Regions from separate parts of the Alloacidobacterium sp. genome, predicted to be linked through region 1. Evidence: predicted binding sites of a transcription regulator. Region 1 holds the regulator's gene; the other holds the start of a gene.
What was found. Region 1 encodes LexA, which represses DNA repair genes until DNA is damaged. Its sites were predicted from a motif close to CANTTCGCTTTTTATTCGC; they were not measured.
Positions count from the first base shown of each region.

Region 2: a site for LexA is predicted at 2,176-2,194, ahead of VEV40_RS05605 (DNA polymerase Y family protein). Genes of this name have one in related genera too.

Region 1 covers NZ_DASQIX010000003.1:148,718-158,588, forward strand. The annotation lists partial or broken gene VEV40_RS20625 (FlgK family flagellar hook-associated protein) at 67-870, opposite strand; gene VEV40_RS01200 (sigma-54 dependent transcriptional regulator) at 1,162-1,893, opposite strand; gene VEV40_RS01205 (response regulator transcription factor) at 2,398-3,096, opposite strand; gene lexA (transcriptional repressor LexA) at 3,362-3,961, shown strand; gene trxA (thioredoxin) at 4,009-4,341, opposite strand; gene thrB (homoserine kinase) at 4,604-5,524, opposite strand; gene thrC (threonine synthase) at 5,521-6,747, opposite strand; gene VEV40_RS01230 (helix-turn-helix transcriptional regulator) at 7,366-7,767, shown strand; gene modA (molybdate ABC transporter substrate-binding protein) at 7,760-8,503, shown strand; gene modB (molybdate ABC transporter permease subunit) at 8,503-9,165, shown strand; gene VEV40_RS01245 (ATP-binding cassette domain-containing protein) at 9,158-9,871, shown strand, end outside.
Region 2 covers NZ_DASQIX010000025.1:50,923-57,812, reverse strand. The annotation lists gene VEV40_RS05610 (hypothetical protein) at 1-596, opposite strand, end outside; gene VEV40_RS05605 (DNA polymerase Y family protein) at 617-1,924, opposite strand; gene VEV40_RS05600 (hypothetical protein) at 2,399-2,569, shown strand; gene VEV40_RS05595 (hypothetical protein) at 2,652-3,275, opposite strand; gene ribH (6,7-dimethyl-8-ribityllumazine synthase) at 3,360-4,220, shown strand; gene nusB (transcription antitermination factor NusB) at 4,217-4,642, shown strand; gene VEV40_RS05580 (sugar phosphate isomerase/epimerase) at 4,710-5,573, shown strand; gene VEV40_RS20675 (DUF262 domain-containing protein) at 5,742-6,125, shown strand; gene VEV40_RS05575 (hypothetical protein) at 6,110-6,817, shown strand.

The DNA.
Region 1 (9,871 bases):
AATCTCGCGCGGTCTGTGATAGCTAAGGAGATTGTGCTCGCCGCTCCTGACTCAGTTCCGGGAAGGTTAAATACAGGGCCGCCGGCAGCGCCGTTCGCGTCCGAGCCGAGCGCATTCTGGTTGTTCACCGCCGTGCCCAGATCGAAGGCCAGCGTATCCAGAGCTTTGTAACTGGGGAATGTCCTGGTCGCGGACTGTGAGAATGCCCCCAAGTTGTCCGCCTCCACCTGCCAAGATGACGGTAATGTCATTGCCCTGATCGTCGGAGATACGGGTCACTCCTCCCGACACCGAAGTGCTGAGAGAGAACGTCTGGCCCTTTGAAACGAGCAGAACGCCGCTGGAAGTTGTGATGGTCAGGCTGTTGTCTTCCGTCTTGATCTGGTGAATGCCCACCAGCTTTGAAAGCTGCTGCAGGTCATATTGCCGCTGGTCTTCAAGCTGTCAAGCATCGCCACTCCTCGAAGTCTGGGATATCTGGCTGTTCAATTGGGCAATTGCCTGGGTCAGCGAATTCACCTGCGTCACAATCGTTGTGCTCTGCTGGTCAAGCGAACCTTGCTCCGCCGTCGACTGCGATGACGCGGACTGAAAGGAACCAGCCAGAGTAGTGGCCGCATTCAATACAGATTGGCGCAGAGAGATGTCGGCGGGATTCGACTGTAGTTGCGAAAGCGCGCTGAAGAAACCGGAGATACTCGCGCCGATATCGAGCGAAGACGCCGACGCGAAAGCCGAAGTGGCGCTGCTGAAGATGTTCTGCACAGACCGGAGGGCAGATTGCCTCGCATCGGTCCCCTGCTCCAATTGCGTTTGCTGCTGGATTCGCTGCTCCAATATCAGATCACGCTGCGAGGACGGCCCCGTCATGGTCACGCCCTGTCCATAGCTGGTTCCATCGATCGTCACCGGATCGTTCGCCGCCACTCCGGCAACTGGTTCGTGTATCCCGTCATATTGGCGTTCGCCATGTTCTCGGCGGTCAGCTTCAACTCAAGGCTGATAGATTGAGATACTGTTCCAGCGCATCGCTCATTGGGGTTGTTATCTGCATTCGCTCACCTTCACCTGAAATTTGCCGATGGTCAGGACAGAGATACGGTTCCGCTGTTTTCTGTTGCAGACGACGGCCCGAACTTGCGCCCTGAGATTAGAAAATCCTCAGAATGCTCCGGCCTCTTCTCCAAACTCAATTTCATCTATGCCAATCTCCGGCCGATTTTCAGCGAGAATCCATGCGCGTTCAAGCACATGTTCCAGCTCGCGCACATTGCCGGGCCAGCCATATCCTTCCAGCTTTGCCATTGCCGGTTCTTTGATGGACTTCGCCGGGCTGGTTTCCGCCATCGCCGCAAGAAAATGCTGCACCAGCAGAGGCAGGTCTCCCTTATGGGATTGCAGGTCCGGGGTTTTGATAAGGAAAACGGCAAGCCGGTAATAGAGATCAGCGCGAAACGTTCCTTCAGCCGCGAGCTTCGCCAGTGAGCGATGCGTCGCGGCAACGATCCTGACATCGACCCGCACCGGGTCGTTATCGCCCACACGTTGCAGCTCTCCACATTCGACAAAGCGAAGCAGCTTCGCCTGTAGCTGCAGCGGCATCTCGCCGATCTCGTCGAGAAACAATGTCCCGCCCTGTGCTGCTTCAATGCGGCCCACGCGCCCCTGCACGGCACCGGTAAAAGCTTCGCGGGTATGTCCGAAAAGTTCAGTTTCGAGCAGCGCTTCAGGAATTGCGGCGCAGTTCAACGCGACAAACGGACGTGATGAGCGCGCGCTTAACCGGTGCAGGGCCTTCGCCACCATTTCCTTGCCGGTTCCAGTCGGCCCCTGCACCAGCACCGGTGTGCTGCGTTGCGCAACCAGGCGGATACGGCGGCTTACTTCCAGCATTGCCGGATGGTTCCCGATAAACTCCGGCAGTCTGCACAATGGGTCGGGGAACATGCGTTCGCTTGTTGAAGCGAGGTTTTCGAGCGGCGCGGCAGCCTGCGCAGTCGCGCCACTCGATAACTGGCGCGCCATTCCATATTGCACCGTCCTCGTCCTGGGCCTGCCGCAGTGCGAACAGGATCTCGTTCCGGCGGGGACTGCGCGGTGTTTTTTCCGTGTTGGTTCCGTCGACCGTCACGAGATCGGTTGCAGGATAGAGCCGCCCGAAATCTTCAATAAATTCCTGCACTTCAAGATCGGGAAGCCATGAATCGAGAATCACCACCTCGGCCGGAGCGCTGTCCAGATATGCCAGCGCCTCTGCCCCACCGCCAGCTTCCCGAATCGTCCAGTGCAGGCCGGCCAGTGTTTCCCTTACCCGTTGGCGAAAAGAGACATCGGCGCTGGCAAGCACTGCCGTTCGCATCGGGGCCACCGCCTCGCGTTTCATCGGGGGAGACAAAGTCACCATTCAAGATCTCCTTTCTCGGTCATGTTCAGGCGCGCAATCGCATACCCCTGGCCCCGCACCGTTTGGATCAGTGGGTTGGCGCCGGTATCGTTCAGCTTTCGGCGCAAATAATTCACATATACATCCACAATGTTTGTGTTGGCGCTCGTTTTCGCCTCCCAAACGCGCTCAAGCAGATCTGTCCGTGAAATCGATTGCCCACGGCCTTGCAGCAGGCATTCAAGAAGGGCAAATTCCCGATTGGTTAACACCACCGCTACGCCGTCGCGCTTCACTGAGCGATTTATGCGATCCAGCTCAAGATCTGCATACCGCAGCACAAGTCCAGTTTCTCGTTTGCGCCGTGTCAATGCCCGGCAACGAGCGCGCAGCTCCCGCAGGGAAAACGGCTTCTGCATGCAGTCATCAGCCCCCATGTCGAGGCAACGGACCTTTGTGTCCAATTCGATCCTCGCTGTAAGAATCAGAATGGGAATTTCGTCATTGATCGAGCGAATAAACTTGAGGACTTCCGCGCCATCTTTGCGCGGAAGATTGAGATCAAGAATGATCAGATCGGGCGCGTCCGAGGCAAAGATATCGGCTGCTGTTTGACCATCACCCGCAACCATGACTCGATGACCGTCAGCCTCCATGGCTTTCCGTAATAAAACCTGAAGTGCGCGATCGTCTTCCGCAATCAACAAACGCATTCAGTGGCTCCTTGTCGTGTCTCCACCTTCTCCTGTAGCGCAGGTGGAACACAATGCAATCTTGAGCGCAAAATTGCGGAGCGTTCAGAAATGGAAATGACTTGATCGAGCAGTTCCAGAATGGGCAAGTGAGAAATTAAAGCGCGAAACGATCTTGACTCGGATGGCCCTTATCGTGACGGCTATCCGCGCATACAGGAAATAACCCAGTCCAGCCCGCAAAAAGTTGTCTATGATTCGCTTTTTATTCGCTACAATGCGATCTATGGCGGTAACACGAAGGCAAAAGGAAGTGCTGGATTTCATCTCCGGCTTTGAGCAACGCAATGGCTACTCGCCCTCCTTTGAAGAAATTGCACGCGGACTCGACCTCAAATCGCTGGCTACGGTACACAAGCATCTCACTAACCTGGAAAGCAAAGGTCTTCTGCGTCGCGCGCATAATCGCAGCCGCTCAATCGATCTGGTACCGGCCCAGAGTAAAAACGAGCGCTTGATTCCATTGATGGGTACCATTTCCGCAGGATTTCCTCTGGAAACCTCGGAAAATGTCGAAACTATATCTTTCTCCGACCTGATCGGCCGCGACAATGCATTTGCGCTTAGAGTTCGTGGCGATTCGATGCGAGACGAACACATTATTGATGGAGATTATGTATTAGTTGAAAAGACACGCACCGCGCACCAGGGAGACATTGTTGTCGCCCTTGTGAACGGTGCGGAAACCACACTGAAGCGCTACTATCTGGAAGGATCTATGGTTCGTCTGCAGCCATCCAATATCGAAATGGATCCTATTTATGTGCCGGCGGCCCAAGTAGCCATTCAGGCGCGCGTACATGGTCTTCTCAGAAAGTATAGATAGCAAAGCCCGGCTTCCCGCCGGGCTTTTCCCGATTTCAAAACGAATGCTTATCCAATCACGCGGGAAATGCTGCGCGCAATGGTGTCCTTTGGAACATATCCAACAATCTGGTCGGCGACTTTTCCACCTTTGAAGAGCAGTAGCGCTGGAATACCGCGGATTCCATAGCGCATAGGGGTGGCTTGGTTCCGGTCCACGTCCATCTTCATCACCTTCAGCTTGCCACTGTACTCTGAAGCGACCTCATCGACAATCGGCGCCAAAGCCTTGCACGGCCCGCACCATGCCGCCCAGAAATCAACCAGAACAGGCTGATCCGACTGAAGCACCTCCTGCTCAAAACTCGCATCGTTTACTTCTACCACCGCCAGACCTGCCATGCTCCTCCTTCATACCCTTCCGACTCTCTTGAGTCCACAAAGCAACTCATTTGATGATAAATGGTGCGCAAAGGTCGCAACAGGATACGGTTCCGGAGTACTCGAATTGTCTCAAAAAATAAAAGCGCCCGGACTCACGTTATGAGTCACGGGCGCTAGAGCAGCCCTCCCCCAGAACTGCCCACGAAAGCGAAATTAACTGTTTGCATGGCCCGTGTAAAGAAAACTTAGGTAACGCAAAAAGTAACCTTGAATCAGGTAGCTATCTCGTCAGGCGCTCAATCCGGCACAGTGCTGGATTCAGTTGAAGGCCGCATTCCAGTATCTCTATCTGTTCACCATCTGCATGCTTTCGCACAAGTTCTTTTGTGGCATCGTTACCAATGCCCGGCTGCACCAGCAACAGAACGGATGGTCCAGCCCCGCTCAGCGTGACACTAAGGATGTCTCCCTGTCCTGATAGCGGCAGCAGTTTCTTCAAAAGCGAACAAACTTCCGCGCGATAAGGTTGATGTAGTTTGTCCTCAACCGCTGTTGAGAGTAGTTCCCCATATCCGGTGGCGAATGCGGCTGTCAGCAGCGCCACCCGCTGCAGGTTGGCGACTACGTCGGCACGGCTGAACATCTCAGGAACCACCTTGCGCGAGATCGTTGTTGCCAGCGGCTTCAGCGGCATCACGACAAATGCCTGCCATTGGTTGCGAGGCGTCAGCGAAATGGCTTCCACTTCATCGCCATGCCAGCATGCCACGGTAAATCCCCCCAGCCAGCAGGCCGCCGTGTTATCGGGATGGCCTTCTAAACGAGACGCTTCCGCGAGGATACGGCGCCGGTCCCAGCCAAGCCCGCCGAAGTGTGATGCCAGCGCCACACCAGCCAGCCGTGTTGCAGCCGACGAACCGCAGCCCATGCCCAGAGGAATCCCGTTCCGGACTTCGAGCTGCAGCGGTATTTCCGCAGCGTTCTGTTTCTGCAGAACTGTCTTGTAAGTGTGTAGCAGCAGGTTCCGCTCCAGCGCGCCGCACACATCGGCATTGCGTCCGCTCGCGTGAATCGCATAGCGCTCTGCTGGAGCAGCTTCGACCTCAAGATACAACGTCAGCGCAAGGGCAAGCGCATCAAACCCCGGCCCCAGATTGGCCGAAGTCGCCGGCAGTCGCAGATGAAGCCGCTCTTTACTCATCGCCCCGCGGCCCTTTCGAGTTCCTTCAGTACATTGTCCGCTGACGCATCCAGCTCGACCGCATTGCGCCGCGTCAATTCAATCTCAGGACGCAACCCGCCAACCTCATACGCCTTCAGCAGTTCGCCGCGATGGTAAGCGATCGTATAGTCCGAATCTTTGAGCGTATGCCCGGTAAGCAGCAGCACGACCCTCTCGGCAGATTGCACTTTGCCCTGCCGTGCTAATTTCTTCAAACCGGCGAGCGTCACCGCAGACGCAGGCTCGCACCCGATGCCTTCCGCCCCGATTTCGGCTTTCGCCAGCGCAATCTCGGCTTCGCTCACCTGCTCACAATACCCGCCGGTCTGCTGGATGACGCGCACTGCCTTCTTCCACGACGCCGGATTGCCAATGCGAATGGCCGATGCCCGTGTCTGCGCTTCCACAGGTTCCAACGTCTCGCCGCCGTTCTCCTGCAAACTTCGGTACAACGGGTTCGCACCCTCCGCCTGAATCACGGAAATCTTTGGCAGCTTTGCCGTCAGTCCCAGATGCTTCATCTCCAGGAACGCCTTGCCCAGAGCAGAGCTGTTAGCAAGGTTTCCGCCGGGAACGATCAGATGATCAGGAACTTCCCATTCGAAAGCCTCGGCAATCTCCAACGCAGGAGTCTTCTGCCCTTCCAGACGATACGGATTCACCGAATTCAGCAAATAAACCGGAGCCCGCTTCACCACATCATTCAACACGCGCACGCAGCCGTCAAAATCCGTGCGCAACTGCAGCGTAAGCGCGCCATAATCCATGGCCTGCGACAGCTTGCCCCACGCAATCTTTCCTTCCGGAATCAGCACCAGACTGCGCATACCCGCCCGCGCGGCGTAAGCGGCCATCGCCGCCGATGTGTTCCCGGTTGAAGCGCAGGCCACCCACTCAAAGCCAAGCTCATGCGCCACAGAAAGCGCCGCCGTCATCCCAGCGTCTTTAAATGAGCCAGTCGGATTCATTCCCTGATGCTTGGCGAAAAGCTGCTCAATACCTGTCGATTTCGCGACCTTCCGCAGTTGATAGAGCGGAGTGTTTCCCTCGTGCAGCGAGACGATGTTCGCCTCATCGCGCAGAATGTGCAGTAATTCGCGGAAGCGCCACACACCGCTCCGATCAGCGTCGGACTGAGAAACGCAGCGCTCTTTCCACAGCCAGCGCAGCGCGCTCGCGTTGGGCTTGCGAATCTCGGCCATGCCCGCGCTCCACGAGGGGTACACAACTTCATACAAGTCGCCGCATTCGCACCGAAAGTTCTCTTTCAACTCGCCCTGTTCAACGACACGCCCACACCCCGTGCACCGCAATTTGTGCCCAGAATTTTCCATGGATGTTCTTAGCCTAGCATCCGCCCTCGGAAAAGCTCGCCAGATGATAATGGGAGCCTAGAAGTATCGGGCCTTTTAGGCCAGTGAATGAAAACCGGCTCGAAGAGCCATACCTCTCTGCCGCAGGCTGGGGCTCCAAGGGCCACCCCAAAATCTTGTCAAGTCCCTAAGGCGGTGGAGATCTTCTAACCCACACATTCCAAAAATTAAAAACAATGGCCAATTTGACCGGTAATTATGCCCTGAATTGTTAGAATAGGAATAGAGAGAAGAAGCCCGCTAATGATGCGGGCTTTTCCTTTTTGCGAAGCAATTCTGAAAGAGCACCTAAACCATTGAAAACAGACAATCTTCGTACAGAATTGCATCTGTAAACTGCTGAAAACAAAGGATCTTTGTACAAAATAAGGGGGGTACAACTCGATAAATAATAGAAATTCGACTGATATGAGCGGCCAAATCGACAATATCGTATAAAATCGCCGCATGGCATCGCTCCTGACTCCGCGTGAAGCCGCATTGCGACTCGGCATTTCCTATCCGACGGTCAAGCAATGGCTGTATCACGGAAAAATCAAGGCGGTGAAAACGCCCGGAGGACACTACCGCATTCCCGAAGGGGAACTGGATAGCCTTCTTCACAAAGCGAAACAACCGGACACGCCAAAGCGGCAGATGATGCGCGCTCTGAGCGGGCGCAACCAGCTTGTGGGCCGCATTGTTGAAATCAGGATCGACGGGCTGCTCGCGCAAGTCAAGCTCTCGATCGGCGGGCAGATCATCAACTCCATCATCACCGCCGAGGCCGCGCGCGAGATGCAGCTCAAAGTGGGAGAAACCGTCGCCGCGCTCATCAAATCCACAGAGGTCATGGTGCTGCGTGTATAGGCTCCTCCTGCTTCTGCTCTTCGCTCCTCTGGCAAACGCTCAGGCCCTTCGGCTGGCCGCCGCCGCCGATCTCCAACCCGTCCTGCCGCCGATACTTGCGGAGTTTGAGGAACAGACACACATCCACGTTGATGCGTCGTACAAATCGTCCGCGACGCTGGCAACGCAGATTCAGAACGGCGCGCCTTTCGATCTCTTTATGGCTGCTGACCTCTCATTTCCGCAGCGGGTGATCTCAGAAGGACTCGCTGACGCTGATAAGCCCGTCGCGTATGCGCGCGGTACGCTGGTCCTCTGGGTGCGCAATGATTCGCCATTCCGCCCGCTTTCCGTGAATACGCTGCGCGATCCAGCGCTGAAGACACTGGCCATCGCCAACGCGCAACACGCTCCCTATGGACGCGCCGCTGAAGCTTCGTTGAAGAATCTCGGCCTTTACGACCAGCTCAAATCGAAGCTGGTCGTTGCGGAAAACATCGCGCAAACGGCGCAATATGTGGATTCAGGCAACGCACAAGCTGGATTAATTTCTCTCACCTCCGTGCTCTCAGAACGGCTAAAAGCAAACGGTCACTATATCGCGATGCCACATGACTCCTATCCGCCCATCCTGCAGGGCGCCGTTATTCTGAAAAACTCTGCTCATCGGACGCAGGCGCATGAGTTCCTCGACTATCTGCTGTCGCCTCCTGTCCAGAAGGAATTGGCCGCGCGGGGACTAGAGCCTGCAAGCTGATGGACGCGCAAACGCTCTGGCTCACATTCAAGCTTGCCGTCCTGACTACACTTCTCCTGCTATGCGCCGCTATTCCGCTTTGCCACTGGCTCACGTTCGGCAAGGCGCGATGGAGACCAATTGTCGAAGCTGTTGCAACTTTGCCGCTCCTTCTGCCGCCAACGGTTCTCGGCTTCTATCTGCTTGTTCTGCTCGGCCCGCGCACTGCTCCCGGACGATTGCTGATTCACATCATCGGCCATCCTGTGGCCTTTTCCTTCAGCGGACTGGTCATCGGCTCGATGATCTATAGCCTTCCCTTTGCGGTGCAGCCCATCACAGCGGGATTCTCTGCCATTTCCCCGGAGGTCCTGGATGCCGCGACGCTCCTCGGCGCAGGTCGCCTACGAATTCTCTTCGATCTGCTGCTGCCGCTGGCTCGCCGCTCAATCCTTACCGCCGCAGTGCTCTGTTTTACGCATACTGTTGGCGAGTTCGGCGTTGTGCTTATGATCGGCGGCGATATTCCCGGCGCAACACGGACGCTCTCCATTGCGATCTACGACCAGGTGCAGGATTTCCGCTACACCCAGGCCAACCACACCGCCATTCTGCTGCTGAGTGTTTCGCTGCTGGCGCTCATCCTCGTCTATGGATGGGGAAGGCAGGCGCGCCGTGCCTGACATTCCCTTTCTCAGCGCGGAGATTGAACACCGAATCGGTACGCTCGACCTGCGCATTAGCTTCAGCCTGATGTCTCCATGGACGGTGCTCTTCGGTCCTTCCGGCGCGGGAAAAAGTACCATACTTCGCATCCTTGCTGGCCTCATCCAGCCGCAGAACGGGAGACTCATTCTGCTGAATCACGCGCTTCTCGACGTGCTGCGAGGCTTGAATATTCCAGCTGGCAAACGAAAAATCGGCTATGTCACCCAGCAGCCGACGCTCTTTCCGCATATGACAGCGCGGCGCAATGTGGCCTTCGGGCTTCACGCTCTCGCTCCAGCCGAGCGAGAACAGCGCGTCGAAGAGATGCTGCGCCTCTTCCGGGTAGAGGCGCTGGCAGAACGCCTTCCCAAAGAATTGTCCGGGGGAGAATATCAGCGTGTCGCCTTGGCTCGCGCACTGGCGCCGGAGCCAAAGCTGCTCATGCTCGATGAGCCTTTCTCAGGTCTGGATGCTGATCTGAAGGAGTCGATACTTGGAGAGTTGACCACATGGCTGGCAGTCCGCAAAGTGCCCGCTCTTTATGTCTCACACGACCTGGCCGAGGCGTATCAGACCGCCGCTGATGTAATTGTGATTGAGAATGGCCGATTAGACGTACAAGGACCAGTGCAGCAGGTGCTCGCATCCCGGCGAGAGCGGCTTCTGCGCCAGCTTGGAGCT
Region 2 (6,890 bases), on a different contig from region 1:
TCCCAAGTCAAGTAATAGCAGGCATGGATCCGATATATTCCGTCTTCGTATTGAAACCATGTTAAGCCCCGACTCGATGCATTTGAATGGGAGCCAAGAACGATATCTTTATAGCCATTTGTTGACCATGGCCTGACAAGTATCTTTTCAAAAGTAACCTGACTGCGGTCCTCGGTGTCCAGGATCACTTTCAGCCCAGTGGCCGTTCGTTGAAAAATCCAAAAGATACAATTACCAGTTCCCCCACATGGCCCTAAACCATTCGCTTGGGCAATGATCTCTGGCTTGCCGTCACCATTCAAATCAACCAATTCAATCCGCGTATCTGCAACGAGATTGCGCAACTGAACCTCAGTCAGATCATCTAGGAGTTCTGCGTTATCTAGTTTCAGCCGTGACAAAACAGCGTTGGTCAGCTGAGTTTTGTCCACCGAACTCAAGTCAGGCGACGTCCTGATCGTATGTTCGTAGTCAAGTTCATGAGCTTCGCGTTCACTCCAACGAAAATGATTCGGCGTAGCTGAAATATTGGGCAACTTTTGTGCGCGAGAAAGCCAAGTCAGCCCCATCACCAACAAGACGAGCGTCGTTTTCATTTCTCCAAATCATATGCGCACTACTCAAACAAATCTGGAATGCTGGTGAAGGCGATTCGCGTGGGCGCGGCGGCTTTTGCCAGCAGCATGCTTGCCGGGAACAGCGTGTCGAGGCCGTACTTGTGGTTGAGCGAGTCCATGGTGGTGGAGAGGCGGGTGCGGCGCGATTCGCTTTCGAGCGAGGAAAAGAGGCTGAGCGTGTGCAGGTGTTCGGGGACGAGGTTGCCGAGCCAGACGCCGACGAAGAAGGGCTTCTGCAGCATCTCGCCCTGCGGCATCTCTGACCACAGCTTGCGCAGGGCTTCGACCAGCGTCTGGTTGTCCTGACATTCGACTACGGTCATGCCGCGCGACCAGCCGCTCTGCGGGATGCCGGAATAGTGGCGCTTCTTTGCCGTCTCTTTGGGCACGACGAATTTGACGGAGAGTGCGACGTTTGTTGTCCACAAGTGCGCGGTGCGCAGGCGCATGGCTGCCTTGTGCAGCAGCTTGTGGGCGATGGCGTAGGCGCCGTCGCGGGTGCGGAACTCGGGCGGCAGCATGTGGCTCTGGCTGATGGATTTCTGGTGTTCGAGCTTGGGATCGTTGAAGTCTTCGCCGCGCAACCAGTGGTAGAGCTTTTCGCCGCCAACGCCGCCCCACACATCGCTGAGCTGTTCGTGGTCGAGGGCGAGCAGTTGCTCCATGGTGCGGATGCCGCGGGCGTGCAGGTGCTTTTCCATGCGCGCGCCGATGCCGGGCAGGTCGCGCAGGACTAGCTGTTTCAGGGCGGGCTCGAGGATGTCCTGCGTGAGGGCAACCAGGCCGTCGGGCTTTTCCATGTCGGAGGCGATCTTTGCCAGATAGCGGTTGGGCGCGAGGCCGACGGAGCAGCGCAGGGTGCTGCCTACGTCGCGCCGGATGGTTTCCTTGATGCGGCGCGCGAGATCGAGCGCGGCCATGAGGGGCTGCTCGCGGCCCATGAGGCTGCAGGCCATTTCGTCGATGGACATGACGCTGGCGACTGGGACGCAGGTTTCGACGGCCTTGACGATTTTGTTGTGGTATTCGACGTAGAGCTCATGGCGCGCTTCGACCAGCTCGATGCCGGGGCACATACGCTTGGATTCTCCGACCTGGGTGCCGGTTTTGACACCGAAGGCCTTGGCCTCATAACTGGCGGCGATGCAGCAGGTGGTGTCGGCCATGACGGGGACGACGGCGACGGGGCGGTTGCGCAGCTCGGGGCGGAGTTCCTGCTCGACCGAGGCGAAGTAGGAGTTCAGGTCGAGGAAGAGCCAGCGGACGCGCGGGGTCTGGCTTTCATCGGATTTGGTGAGCGAAGGCACGGGATGTTATTTCGTTATGGCTGAAGAAGCTGCTGAAAAGTCACGTAAGCGAAGATTCCATTACCTCAGGGGCTAAAGCCCGATTTGTCCTAAGCCACTTACGGCATGGCTGAAGCCATGCCCTTACGAAACCTCTATGCGTTATAGGCCATTTTTGGGTTTTACGCAGCCTGTAAAGCCATGCTCTTATAGGGCGAAAGTTTTTCAACACCATGTGAACCTTTGAGGTATCGGACCTTTCAGTGGGCTACGTCTTCGTATTTTATTCGCCTACCTCTGGTCGAATGTATACGAAGCAGAAAAATTCCGCATCTTAAAAATTGGCGTTATGCAGCGTGGATCGCGCGCCGATAAGGCACGCAGGTCACGTCTTCTCACAAAATTTGCTTTCTACCGACAAAAACCAGTGAGATGATAGTGGCAATCACGGGGAGCTGTGGGCATGACGCGGGTTTTCTGGAAGAGGGTTTGAGTATGTGGTTCCTTCACATGCACGATTTGCTGAATCACTTGTCGCGCCTGAGCGACTATTTGCCCGCCATCCTGGTTACGATTGGCGTTGCGATGTTGATTGGGTGCGCCGTGGGTTGCGTCTGCTCTCCTTGCGAGGAGAAAGACGACCTCTTTCACAAAGAGGTCTATTAGAGCGCGGCCGGGCTGCAGAGGCTGCGGAGAATTTCAAGGCCTGGGTTGTTGTTTCTATTTAACCCGGCACTCAAAAAACAATCTAGAAGTGCAGATACAAGCCGACCGCAGGCTCATTGGATATCCGCCAGGTTCCGGTCTTGAATTGAGCCTCACCGTAGTCCGGCGTCTGATGATAGAGTCCGCGATATTGCAGGCGCATCCCAAAGTGTGACGTCAGCAGGGGAAAATCGGCTCCCAGCCCAAAGGTGATCGCGGCCCGCGCCTGCGCGCTGGCGTTCTGGCCACCGTTCAATGTTGGGGCATAGAGCAGCGCACTCACGCCTGCAAGCCCAAACGGCCTGATTCCCAGCAGCCCCGGCGCACTCAGCAGATAGGAGCCTTCAAACTCATGGACGTTGTGCTGAATCGCAAACGGATAGCTGGAGTAGCGGTCAGTGAACCTGGTGTAACCATAACCGGCTTCATAACCAAGCCACGGGTGATATACATGGCGGAAGGTCGCCTGCCCGCCCAGCGAATACAGCGGCGTAACCTTGATGCCGTTGCCGTCTACGGTTGACGTGAACTGCCCAAAGGCGCTCAACGCAACTTCGCTGTTTTTCAGGTAGGTCTGCGCGCCTGCCGGTTGCGCAAGCAGTGACGCTAAAAGCAGCGCCGCAAATATCAAGGAAGGCTTCCAGCCATTACGGTACTTTGCCAACATCAGGTCTCCCTTAGCCATACTAACGAAAGTTGTTGTCGCGCGGCGCAGGTTTCCGCGCCGGCGCTTCACTGGTAAAGTCAAACTATGATCAAAGGCATCACCATAGTGCGGCAGACAAGCACTCCGGCTGTGTTCGACAAGCTGGCAAGCTTTTTCGCCGCGCTTGGGCTGGAGAAAGGCAAAGGCTGGGACGAGGAGCAGAGCCGGGGCCGCGCGTTTCTCGCGCCGCTGGGTAATCTGGAGTTTGTAGACGGGATGCCTCCGTCGAATGCCGATGTCTTTGTCGAGGTCACCAGTCTTGATTCGGTGCATGAGATTGCTGAACGTTGGCTGAGTCAGAACTGGGGCGACAGCACGCCGCACATCACCGCGACTGCCGATACGGACTGGAAGTCGCGGCTCTTTACCGTCGAGCCGGTTCCCGGTGTTGCTTTTTCCTTCTGGGAGTGGTCTGAGCCGCTGAAAGGCAAGCCAATCGCGCTCGAAGGCGATCTTTCGGCAGAAGGTATGCGCTTCGCCATCATCGTGGCGCGGTGGAATGCGGTCATTACAGACCGCCTGCTGCAAGGCGCGCTCGACTGTCTCTATCGCAGCGGAGCGAAGAAAGAAGATGTTCAGGTCATCCGCGTTCCCGGCGCGTGGGAGATTCCCTCAGCCGCGCGCAAAGTTGCCGAGACGGAAAGAGTCGACGCAGTCATCACGCTGGGAGTGCTTTTGCGCGGCGAAACGGCGCATTACGAGGCCATTTACAACGAAGTTTCGCGCGGAATCGGGCAGTCGCAGCAGGATACCGGTATTCCCCATGCCTTCGGTGTACTCACCTGCGAGACGCTTGAGCAGGCCCTCGACCGCGCCGGTCTCAAGGCCGGAAACAAGGGTTTCGAAGCCGCATCTGCTGCCATCGAAATGGTCTCACTGCACCGCAAGATCGGGGCCGGGGTATGAGCTCGGCTCCGGGGAAACGGCGCAAGTCGCGCGAGCTTGCCATGCAGATGCTCTTTCAGCTCGACATGGGCAAGAACACTCCCGACCAGGTGCGCAACACTTTCTGGAAGGCGCGCGAGGAAGACGACGCCGACGTGCGCGGCTTTGCCGAGGACATCTTCCGCGTTGCCGTCGCCCGCGAGCCCGAAGTGACCGACCTGATCGTGAAGCATTCGGCACACTGGCGGCTGGAGCGCATGGCCAGCGTGGACCGGAATGTTCTGCGCATGGCGATTGCCGAGATGCTCGGTTTCCCCGGAACACCCGCGCCCATTGTCATCAATGAGGCGCTGGAAATTGCGCGGCGCTACTCCGCTCCGGAGTCGATCAATTTTCTCAATGGGGTTCTCGATGCAGTGGCCAGGGCCCGGCTGAACGCCTGACCTCAAACTTGCGAGGCGTACCGCAACGCGAGACGTTCCCTTTGGACACGCTGACCACGAGAAAATTATGATGGCGTCCATGTCCATGACCCGCCGGGAATTCCTCCGTTCCAGCGCTTTTGCCGCTGCTGCCTCCACTGTTGCCGTTCACCCGCTATTTGCCAAGGCCGGAAAGCAGGCGCCGTTTCGGCTGGGGATGTGCAGCTATACGTTTCGCGAGTTCGACCGGGCGCATGTGATTCAGTGGATGAAGGAGCTGAAGCTGACCGGCCTGAATGCCAAGGACGTCAAGGACCATCTGCCGATGACTCCGCCCGAGGCGACGCTGGCGGCGGTGGCCGCTTACAAGGCGGCGGGCATCATGCCGCACGCGGTGGGCACGGTCTACTTTCCCAAGGACGAGGACGACGACGTGCGCATGCGCTTCGATTACGCGAAACGCGCTGGTGTGAAGGTGATCGTCGCCGGCGATCCGACGCCGGAGACGCTGCCGCGCATCGAGAAGTTTGTGAAGGAGTACGACATCCGCTTCGCGCTCCACAACCACGGGCCGGAGGACAAGCTCTGGCACTCGCCGCTCGATGTGTTGAAGGTCGTCGGAAACATGGATCCGCGCATGGGCTGCTGCGTCGATGTGGGCCATACGGCGCGCGCAGGCGTTGACCCGGTAGAGGCGATCAAGGCGGTTGGGCCGCGCCTGTTTGACGTGCATATGAAAGATCTCGCCGATATGAAGGTGAAGGAGAGCCAGGTGCCGGTGGGCGAGGGCAAAATGCCCGTCCGCCAGATCTTCGAGACGCTGGTTGCGCTCAATTACAAGGGCTATGTCGATCTAGAGTACGAAATCCACGGTGACGACCCGATGCCCGGAGCGACGGAGAGCATCAACTACATGCGTAAGGTTCTGGGTGAGATGGGGTATGCGGGGTAGTGAGGTTCTCTATAAAGATCCCTGCTCTAATCAGTTAATCATCAGTCATTGCTCAATGCATTAAGACTTAAAGGCACTATGGGCATACTCAAAGTTTCAGCTATAACCATCCCCTCAATTCGCTACTGAACTCCCATATTCGAAGCTTTACAATTAACGCTTGAACCCATGATGAAAACACACCAAGTTAGTAAGACCCACTACAAAGTCAGCGACTTTATCACTTGGGCCAAGGCTGGGACACTCATTCTTAGTCCCTCATTCCAGCGTCGTTCTGTGTGGCCAACGGGAGCTAAATCATTTCTCATAGACACGATTGTAAGGGGTCTACCAATCCCGATAATCTTCCTGCGGGAACAAAAAACTGACCTTGAAAGTCTCGAGCCGAAGCGTGAAGTTGTGGACGGTCAACAACGGATTAGGACACTACTGGCATTTCTCACGCCAGCTTTAGTTAAGAACTTCGATCCCAATCGAGATGAGTTCACCATCAAGGCTGCCCACAATAAAGAGCTGCTGGTAAAGCGTTCAAGGAATTGCCGCCTGGCGTAAAGCAGACAATCCTCGATTATCAATTCAGTGTCCATGTTCTCCCATCAAGTGTTGATGATCGAGAAGTGCTGCAAATATTTGCACGCATGAATGCGACTGGTCTCAAACTGAATGCACAAGAACTGCGCAACGCCGCATATTTTGGTGAGTTCAAAACATCCGTATACGCAATATCTGCGGAGCAGTTGCGGCGATGGAGAGAGTGGAGAATATTTTCTGAGTCACAGATCTCTCGAATGTTAGAGGTTGAAATTACCAGTGAATTTCTTCAGATCATGATTAAGGGGCTTGTAGGTAAAACTCAAAAAGCTCTCGATAATTTGTACAGAGATCTGGAAGAAATATGGTCTGAACGAGCAGAGGGAGAACGTCGGTTCAGGCACTGCATGGAAGAACTAGCCCGCACGGTTGGCTCCGATTTGGCTAATACTGCATTTACCAATCGTGCTGCTTTTTATGCTCTCTTCGCTGTGGTCTATGACGCTTCATTCGAGATTGGCTCTTTGCTGAAAAAGAAAAAAGCGGTGGATCTTCCAGCCAATTTCAGATCACGCGTTCTACATGTAAGCGACACGCTTCAAATGGGAAAGGCACCAGATAAGGTGATAGACGCGCTCGCGCGACGTACGACACACAAAGACTCTCGTAAGACCGTTGTCGATTATCTGAAGTCTCGACTCATTCATGGCTAGGTCGGCGAGGGCAGTTTCGGATGACTTTACGGCTCGCTTGCGGAAGTTTGAGCGTTCCCGAGCAAAGCTTGAA